2 regions of the Pseudoalteromonas sp. DY56-GL22 genome follow, and region 2 is predicted to be linked to the other one. Evidence: predicted binding sites of a transcription regulator. Region 2 holds the regulator's gene; the other holds the start of a gene.
What was found. Region 2 encodes LexA, which represses DNA repair genes until DNA is damaged. Its sites were predicted from a motif close to TACTGTATNNNNATACAGTA; they were not measured.
Positions count from the first base shown of each region.

Region 1: ruvC (crossover junction endodeoxyribonuclease RuvC) is a predicted target of LexA. The motif match lies at 2,042-2,061, and genes of this name have one in related genera.

Region 1 covers NZ_JANHZR010000002.1:742,045-746,481, forward strand. The annotation lists gene ruvB (Holliday junction branch migration DNA helicase RuvB) at 1-837, opposite strand, end outside; gene ruvA (Holliday junction branch migration protein RuvA) at 845-1,465, opposite strand; gene ruvC (crossover junction endodeoxyribonuclease RuvC) at 1,467-1,991, opposite strand; gene NO991_RS07350 (ABC transporter permease) at 2,130-4,437, opposite strand, start outside.
Region 2 covers NZ_JANHZR010000009.1:86,516-90,952, reverse strand. The annotation lists gene NO991_RS17620 (VOC family protein) at 115-468, shown strand; gene NO991_RS17615 (hypothetical protein) at 443-1,168, opposite strand; gene NO991_RS17610 (hypothetical protein) at 1,327-1,707, shown strand; gene NO991_RS17605 (PaaI family thioesterase) at 1,715-2,152, opposite strand; gene lexA (transcriptional repressor LexA) at 2,314-2,931, shown strand; gene coxB (cytochrome c oxidase subunit II) at 3,370-4,437, shown strand, end outside.

The DNA.
Region 1 (4,437 bases), on a different contig from region 2:
GCCGCCCATAAATTTTTCGATAATAGCTAACAGGTATTTTCTATCCATGTAGTCAAAACCGCTTTTATCAACATCAATCATATCGAGGGCTTGCTCTGCAACTGTGGCATTCACTTTACCGTCTGATTTCACTTGGGTGTAATCACGAACGCGGCGTAATAAACGGTTTGCTATGCGCGGTGTACCGCGTGAACGCTTGGCGATTTCTGTAGCACCTTCATCGCACATGGTTAAGTCTAAAAAGCTTGCTGAACGGGCAACAATTTTTGATAAGTCTTCAACCGAATAAAATTCTAATCGCTGTACGATGCCAAAACGGTCTCTAAGTGGTGAGGTGAGTGAGCCAGCACGCGTTGTTGCGCCAATTAAAGTAAATGGCGGTAAATCAAGCTTTATTGAACGTGCTGCAGGGCCTTCACCTATCATGATATCCAGCTGATAATCTTCCATTGCTGGATACAAAATCTCTTCGACTTGCGGGCTCAAACGGTGAATTTCGTCAATAAACAGTACGTCACCTTCTTCAAGGTTCGTTAAAAGTGCGGCTAAATCCCCTGCTTTTTCAAGCACTGGCCCCGACGTTGTTTTAATATTAACCTTAAGCTCGTTGGCAACAATGTTTGCAAGTGTGGTTTTACCAAGACCCGGTGGACCAAATATTAATAAGTGATCCAGCGCTTCGCCACGATGGCGAGCTGCCTCAATAAAAATTTCCATTTGTTGCTTAACATGCGGCTGGCCTGTGTAATCGGTTAACAGTTTTGGTCGTATGGCACGATCAACACTGTCTTCGTTACTTTGTTCACTCGCATCTATTAAGCGATCTGCTTCAATCATGGTTTACTCACAACATTGATTTTAGAGCTTCTTTAATTAGAACCTCGGTCGTCATATCTGGTTTGTTCACTGTTTTAACCGCTTTTTGTGCTTGCGGTAGCTTATAGCCTAATGCCACAAGTGCTGATACAGCATCATCAGCAGCATTATTTGCCACTAGGGTATCATCACTTGATGGCTCAATGACGGCATTATCGCTAAATGGTGTAAATAAGTCATTACCCCAATTTTTAAGCCTGTCTTTCATTTCGAGCACTAAACGCTCAGCCGTTTTTTTACCAACGCCCGGTAGTTTAACCAGTGTGGTCGCATCTTCATTATTAACACAACTTACAAATTGCTGCGCCGACATACCCGATAAAATAGCTAGACCAAGCTTTGGCCCTACACCATTGGCTTTTAAAAGCTCTCTAAATAAAGCGCGTTCGGTTTTGTTGTTAAAGCCAAATAATAGCTGGGCATCTTCACGTACCACAAAATGGGTATAAATAATCGCTTGCTCACCCACTGCTGGTAAATCATAAAAGCAAGTCATGGGCATTTGTACTTCGTAGCCTACACCACTTACTTCGATAAGAATTTCTGGTGGCTGCTTTTCTACTAGTAAGCCATTTAATCGACCAATCATATTACTTCCTTAATCGTCCTCTTACGGTTTTGCTCGCACTGCCCGCAAGTTTTATTAAATTTTGTTCTGAGTGTGCATGACAAATAGCAATTGCTAAAGCATCTGCGGCATCGGCTTGAGGGGTACCTGGCAGCTTTAAAATGTTTTTAACCATATGCTGTACTTGAGACTTATCGGCTCCGCCATTACCTACAACGGCCTGCTTAATTTGCCGAGCTGAATATTCATAAACTGGCAGCTCTGCCATTGAAGCACCAACGATAGCAGCGCCACGTGCTTGACCGAGTTTAAGCGCTGAGTCTGGGTTGTGTGCCATAAACACTTTTTCGATAGCAAAACTGTCTGGGGAGAATTGCTCTACCAATTGACTGATCCCTTGGTAAATCATTTTTAAGCGTATCGGAAAATCGTGATCGGCCAATTTAATGCAGCCACTGCCTAAATAAGTGAACTTAGCACCTTGGTGGGCAATCACGCCGTACCCTGTTAATCGTGAACCAGGATCAATCCCTAAAATAATCGCCAACTAACTGACTCGTCTATTATCATTATTATCTGCGGTTAATAATGCCAGAGCACTGTATAAATTACCAGTAGCCAATTGCAATTCATAAAAAATGCCCGCAATTGCGAGCATTTTATAGTCAACCTTTAATTAAGACATTTACGCGAGCGAGCGTAATAAGCCTTGGGTATTTTTTCGCATTGTTCGCGCTATCATCAAATAACCCAAACATGCCACAAATAAGCCACCGACTGCTGGGCCAATCACCCAAATATGAGGGTGGAACTTACCTGCTAAATCGAACATTTGTTTTTGTACTATTAACAGGGCGATGTCACTGACAATGGCAGCAACTAAGCCTGCGGTAACGCCTAATAATAAAAACTCATATAAGGTGGCATTTTTAATTAAGCGCCCTTTCGCACCTAAGGTTCGCAAAATAACAATCTCTTGCATTCGCTCACCCAAACTTGCTTGTACTTGTGAAATAAGTACTAAAGCGCCACAGGCAACCACAATCGCTAGTACAAAGCCAATCGCTAACGATACTTGCTCTATGGTTGAGCGAATTTGTTTAATAAAGCTCTCAACATCTATCACGTTAACCGTGGGGTATTGACGCATTAGCTCATTAAACTCTCGTTTTTTCTCTGCTTTTACATTCACTGATGAAATATAAGTAGCAGGAAAACTCGCTAGCACATCTGGGCTTAAAATAATAAAGAAGTTAGGTTTAAGCGTGGTCCAATTAACCTTACGTACACTGGTAATTTTTGCGTCAAACGACTGCGCGCCAATTAAGAAAGTAAGCGTATCGCCTATTTTTACATCAAGGCGCTCAAGCATCGACTCTTCGACCGATGCCTCGGCTACTGAGTCTTCACTAAACCATGTACCGTCGATAAGCTCGTTTTGATTGGGTAAGTCTTTACGCCAAGTTAGGTTTAACTCACGGCCAATACCAGAGCGGGCTTCTTCGTCTTTCTTTTCGTTGTCTTCTTGCGATACTTCGCGGGCAACCAACTCACCATTTACGGCATTTACACGGCCACGAACAACCGGATAGAAATCAGACGTTGGCATATCATTTTGCGCTAAGAAGCTAGTAATAGGCTCTAACTCTTGCTCAGTAATGTTCACTAAAAATGAATTAGGGGCATTTTCAGGAAGCTGAGACTGCCAATCCGAAATCATGTCGTTCTTAAGTACAATTAAAAACAGTAATAGCTTGATAGCCAAAGCAAAGCTAATTAATTGCACAGCATTCACATTGGCACGCTTTTGAATTGACGCAATCGCCAATGACCAACTATTGCCCGGACTCAAGCCAAGTTTGCGGCCACCACCAAAAATAACCTTTGATAAGCCAAATAACACCGCAATTAAAAATGCCGTAGAAAGGAACAAAATTGCACTAATTTTGATGTTGTTACTAAATAACCACATCAGTAAAAACACAGTAAGCGCCGACATAGTAAGGTGCACTTTACTTACTAATAAACGGTCGCCTAAGTTACGGCGAAGCACACGCAGCGGCGGAATATCAAATAAATCGAGTAGCGGTTTAATTGAAAACATAACCGCACAAATCACACCCGTGCTAATCGCAATGATCCAAGGTTTTGCCGATGCACTCGGCAATGCTGAGCCCATGGTTTGTGCCAAATAATCAGTGGCAATCGCTTGTAAACCATAACCAATCAGTAAACCGACAATCACCGACATTGAACATACAAGGCTCAAATGTAATAAATAGATTTTACGGATCATAGCGCGGCTACCGCCAAGCGTTTTCATCATAGCAACTGGGTCGTACTGACGCTCACAATAACGTTTTGCCGATACCGCAATAGCAACGGCAGCTAAAATAATGCCAAGTAAACCAGCTAGCAATAAATAGCTTTCGGCACGATTTAAACTATTAGAAATAGGTGACTGGCGATCTTTAACGCCATACCAACGCTGGTTTTCTTTCATTTGTGGTTTTAACCACGCATAAAAGGTATCTAAGTTGTCTTTGTCGCCAGCATAAAGTTGGCGGTAAAACACCCGGCTGCCCGGCTGAATTACCTCTGTCACAGCAATGTCTGCTTCATTGATTAAGATTCGTTGGCTGCTTGAAAACACATTAAACGGTGCATCAGGCTCTTCAGCTACAACATGACTAGCCGTAAACGTAGCTGCGCCAAGCTCTACTTTATCGCCCACTTCAATGTTTAGCGCATAAAACACAGATTCACTTAACCACACTTCACCACGACTTGGGATATCAGAAGTTACTTGTGGTTGACCAGTCAGGCTGGTTTTTACTTTTAATTCGCCTTTTAACGGATAAGTGTTTGATACCGCTTTGACCGAGCCAAGTTGCATTTCGTCACCGGCAAATAACATGGTGTCGAAGTAAGTTATTTTAGCGGTGCGTAAGTTTTCTTGGTTAGCTTGTTCTAAAAACTCAACAGGTAAAGCA
Region 2 (4,437 bases):
CCATCACATCAGTGAACTACAGGAAGCGCTATTTTAGAGCGACTATTCTAAAAATGAAAAGTTTTTCAACTCAGCTATAGTTGTTAGGCCGTTTTAATTAAAGGAATTACAACTATGTTATTAGGTGCCTTCTCAGTGAGTTTAAATGTCAAAGATATTCGTGCTTCAAAGCAGTTTTATGAAAAGCTAGGTTTCAACGAGTTTGCTGGGGAGATAGAACAGCATTGGCTAATTATGAAAAACGGTGAACATTTAATTGGTTTGTTTCAAGGTATGTTCGACAAAACCATGCTGACCTTTAACCCAGGGTGGGATCAAAATGCTGAAGCTTTGGATGAATTTGCAACCTTTGAGCAATTAGCTGCACAATTTCAGCAACAAGGATTAGAAATACAAAAGGCCGGTGACGCGAGTTTTATTATCACCGACCCAGATGGCAATCCTATTTTGATTGACCAACACGTGTAGCTGGCTTTTTACGTTTAATTCGAACGTTTTGTAGTAACAAGAGAACTCCTGTAATACAAAATAGTACGCTGGTGGCCGAGAAGCTGATGAGTAGTGGATTGTTAAAGTTCTCACGCTCATCATAATCCATAATGTGTAGCATCCAGAAAAAGTCGAAAACCCGCCACAGGGTGCTGCGCACAGTAATAAGGTTACCGGTTTGGCTATCTAAATATAAGGTTGTTGTTAACCAATCATCGAAGCTAACTTGCCAAACATTGGCTTTGCGGCCGACCTCTCTTGGCCCTTTTGTTAATAACTGCGCTTGCGTTATTTTTGCGTCAATAAGCAGGTGAGCTTGCGCATTTTCAATGATTTGCGCTTTACTCGGTGCAGGCATTTTAGCACCTGTTCTGCCATCAAAAGTAAACGTACCGCTAGAGGATGTAACTTCTATAATCGGGGTATTTAAAAAATGGCTATATTTAATACCTTCGATTTGCTCAAATTGCGCTGTTATTTTATCAATTGAAGCAGGGTAGTCCGACAATAAAAATGGGCTACTTAAACTGCGATTAGCCAGATGCTTACCATGCACTTTTTCAAGTGGTAATGAGCTCATCACAAGCCCACCTAAAAGCCAAAAAAAGATCTGTAAAGCAAGTAAATAACCAAGCCATTTATGCCCTTTACGAGCATACTTAAACAGGCGTTTATTCATAATTACCCCGTTATTATTGTTATGTGGGCGCTATTTTAGGTTGTTTAGCTAGATTGCCAATGCGGCATAATGTCGCATTAACTGTATTCTAGATTTGGTATATATACAAAACTGAGTTAAAGTTTCAGTCGATATCAATAGAGGGTAAAAACGAGAGTATGTCGGAAATTCAATTTTTAAATGTAGATCTGGAGCTTGAATCAAAGCACGATATTAGTGCGCTTGTTGCTGATTTGAAGAAAAACGCCATGGTTTTACATTATGACCAAGATGAATACCGCCAACTAGCACGTATTGAAGCAACCGCAGATATCAGCTCTCCAGATAAAGCCATTAACCAGCTTTGCGAGCTTATTGAGTCATGCTCGCGCAATGCATTAAAACAGTGGTTATCGTGCTCAAAGCGTACATTTGATATAGGCTTTGAATCAGGTAATTCGCCTAAATGCTTTAACCAACCCCTGCATGCCGATACCTTGTTACGTATCTCTGCAATTGGCGCAGGGATTGAAATTACTATTTATCCTGTCGAAAAATAGCCAGAATTTATCGCTCTACAACAGCTGCGGTCATTCTTGATACGCAGCAAAGCTCTCCTGCGGCATTGGTAATTTTAATATCCCAAACAGATGTTCGCTTACCTAAATGCAGCGGTCTTGCTGTTGCTGTTAACGTTCCTTTGCGTGACGCTTTCATGTGGTTGGCATTAATTTCTTGGCCAACAGCATAGAACTTATTGAAATCAACCACGAAATTGGCTGCATAGCTTGCCACTGTCTCTGCTAATACAACGTTTGCTCCGCCATGAACCATACCCATAGGGTTATGATGCTCAGGAATAGCAGGCATAGTTGCCATTAAATAATCATCACCAATTTCAGTCACCTCAATGCCCATAGTTTTCATTAAAGTGCCTTGACCGGTGATCCCTTGTTCTAGCTCTTTGCAAAGCTCTAACGTGATTGGGTGGTGCCAAATACTCATTGTGTTTCCTTAGCCTGCTAATTAAAGCTAATACCTTATGGCATCTTTCGGTGTGGTTCAATGTTAGTTTTGTAGCAATATGATGGGGTTAATTTAAATTTGCGATTTTCAAATAACTGTATATACTCACAGTTAAATGTACTGTATGGAAAACCAGTTGTATGCGCCCATTAACTAAACGCCAATCGCAAATTTTAGAACTAATTAAAGTCTTTATTAAAGATACAGGCATGCCACCTACGCGTGCTGAAATAGCTCAAACATTAGGTTTTAAAAGTGCCAACGCTGCTGAAGAACACCTAAAAGCACTGGCTAAAAAAGGCATGATCAAAATGAAGCCTGGGGCGAGTCGCGGTATTCAGTTAATTGAAGAAGATGAGCCAGAGCAACTAGGCTTACCTTTAATTGGCCGTGTTGCAGCTGGTGAACCTATTTTGGCGCAAGAGCATGTTGAAAGTCACTGCCAAGTTGATCCTTCATTATTTAAACCTGCAGCCGATTTCTTACTGCGTGTAAATGGTATGAGTATGAAAGACATTGGTATTATGGATGGCGATTTGCTTGCAGTACACAGAACACAAGTTGCTGAAAACGGGCAAGTAGTTGTAGCTCGAGTCGATGAAGATGTAACAGTTAAGCGTCTAGAAAAAGCGGGTCGCAAAGTACTTTTACACGCTGAGAACGAAGAGTTTTCGCCTATTGAGGTTGACCTTGAGCATGAGTCGTTCAACATCGAGGGGTTAGCGGTAGGTGTTATTCGTAACGCTGACTGGATGTAAACGTTCCCAATTTGGTGCATCAAATTGACTCAATTTGGTGCGCCACTGAAATTTTACTACTTAATTAGGATTTGTGAATCCTTACTCTTCATTTAAAGCCTTATATGGCGCAGTTTTCCTCTCTTTTTATATTTCGTTTTTTACCCCTAAACATTAAATAAAGCGCTGATTATAGTTGTTATTTCTGCACCAAAATAAACATTTATTATCATTAAAACTTGCTTATTGGTCATTTTTTAACTAATTGGTTAATACACTGTATTAACACCTAATTAATAAAAAGACACAAAAATGTGCGAGGTGTTAGTCATGGGGTAGGTATCATAAGTGGGTCAAAATGATACGTAGTCGCTCTGAACAATAAGAAAAACGAATGGGCACCTTGTTGTATCGCCTTTTCGCTTTGCGTCTTGCAATAGCATCTAAAGGAGCCGTCACATGGGTAAACTGCGTTACGCCTTGTGGCTTATATTGTTTGCACTTCCTGAGCTTGCATTGGCAAATAGCCAATACAATATGCGTAAAGGGGTGACCGATATAAGTAATAATGTTTATGAGTTACACATGACGATATTTATTATCTGCTGTGTAATCGGCATCATCGTATTTGCGGTGATGTTTTGGGCTTTAATACACCACCGTAAATCCAAAGGGGCCAAGCCTGCCCAATTTCATGAAAGTACAAAAGTTGAAATACTTTGGACTGCCATTCCATTTGTCATCTTAATCGCCATGGCTGTGCCTGCCACAAAAACCTTAATTGCCATGGAAGATGCCTCTAAAGCCGATATCACCATTAAAGTGACGGGCTCACAGTGGAAGTGGCATTATGAGTACATGGGTGAAGACATTGCCTATTACTCGATTCTATCTACTCCTAAAGATCAAATAGACAACCAAGCAGAGAAAACTGAACATTATTTGCTTGAAGTAGATAAACCGCTAGTACTTCCTATCAATAAAAAAGTTCGCTTTTTAATGACTTCAGACGATGTAATTCATTCATGGTGGGTGCCTGATTTTGCGGTTAAAAAGGATGCAAATCCTGGGTTTATCAATGAAGCGTGGACACGTATTAACGAGCCAGGCGTGTACCGTGGCCAATGTGCTGAGTTATGCGGTAAAGATCATGGCTTTATGCCTGTAGTGGTGAAAGTTTTACCTGAAGATGAGTTTGCTAATTGGCTTGCAGATGCTAAGCAAGAAAAAGCCAATGCGGCCGCAGCGGATGCTGCTTTGCTTGATCAAACATTACCGAAAGAAGAGCTTATGGTCTTAGGTGAGCAAGTGTATATGGCAAGCTGTGCTGCATGCCACCAACCTACCGGTATGGGCCTACCTGGCGTATTTCCAGCACTTAAAGGCAGCCCGATTGTATTAGGTGATGTAAAAGATCACATAGATATTGTGTTACACGGTAAGCCTGGCACAGCAATGCAAGCGTTTGATAAACAGCTTTCAATCAAGCAACTTGCTGCGGTTATTACTTATAAGCGAAATGCGTGG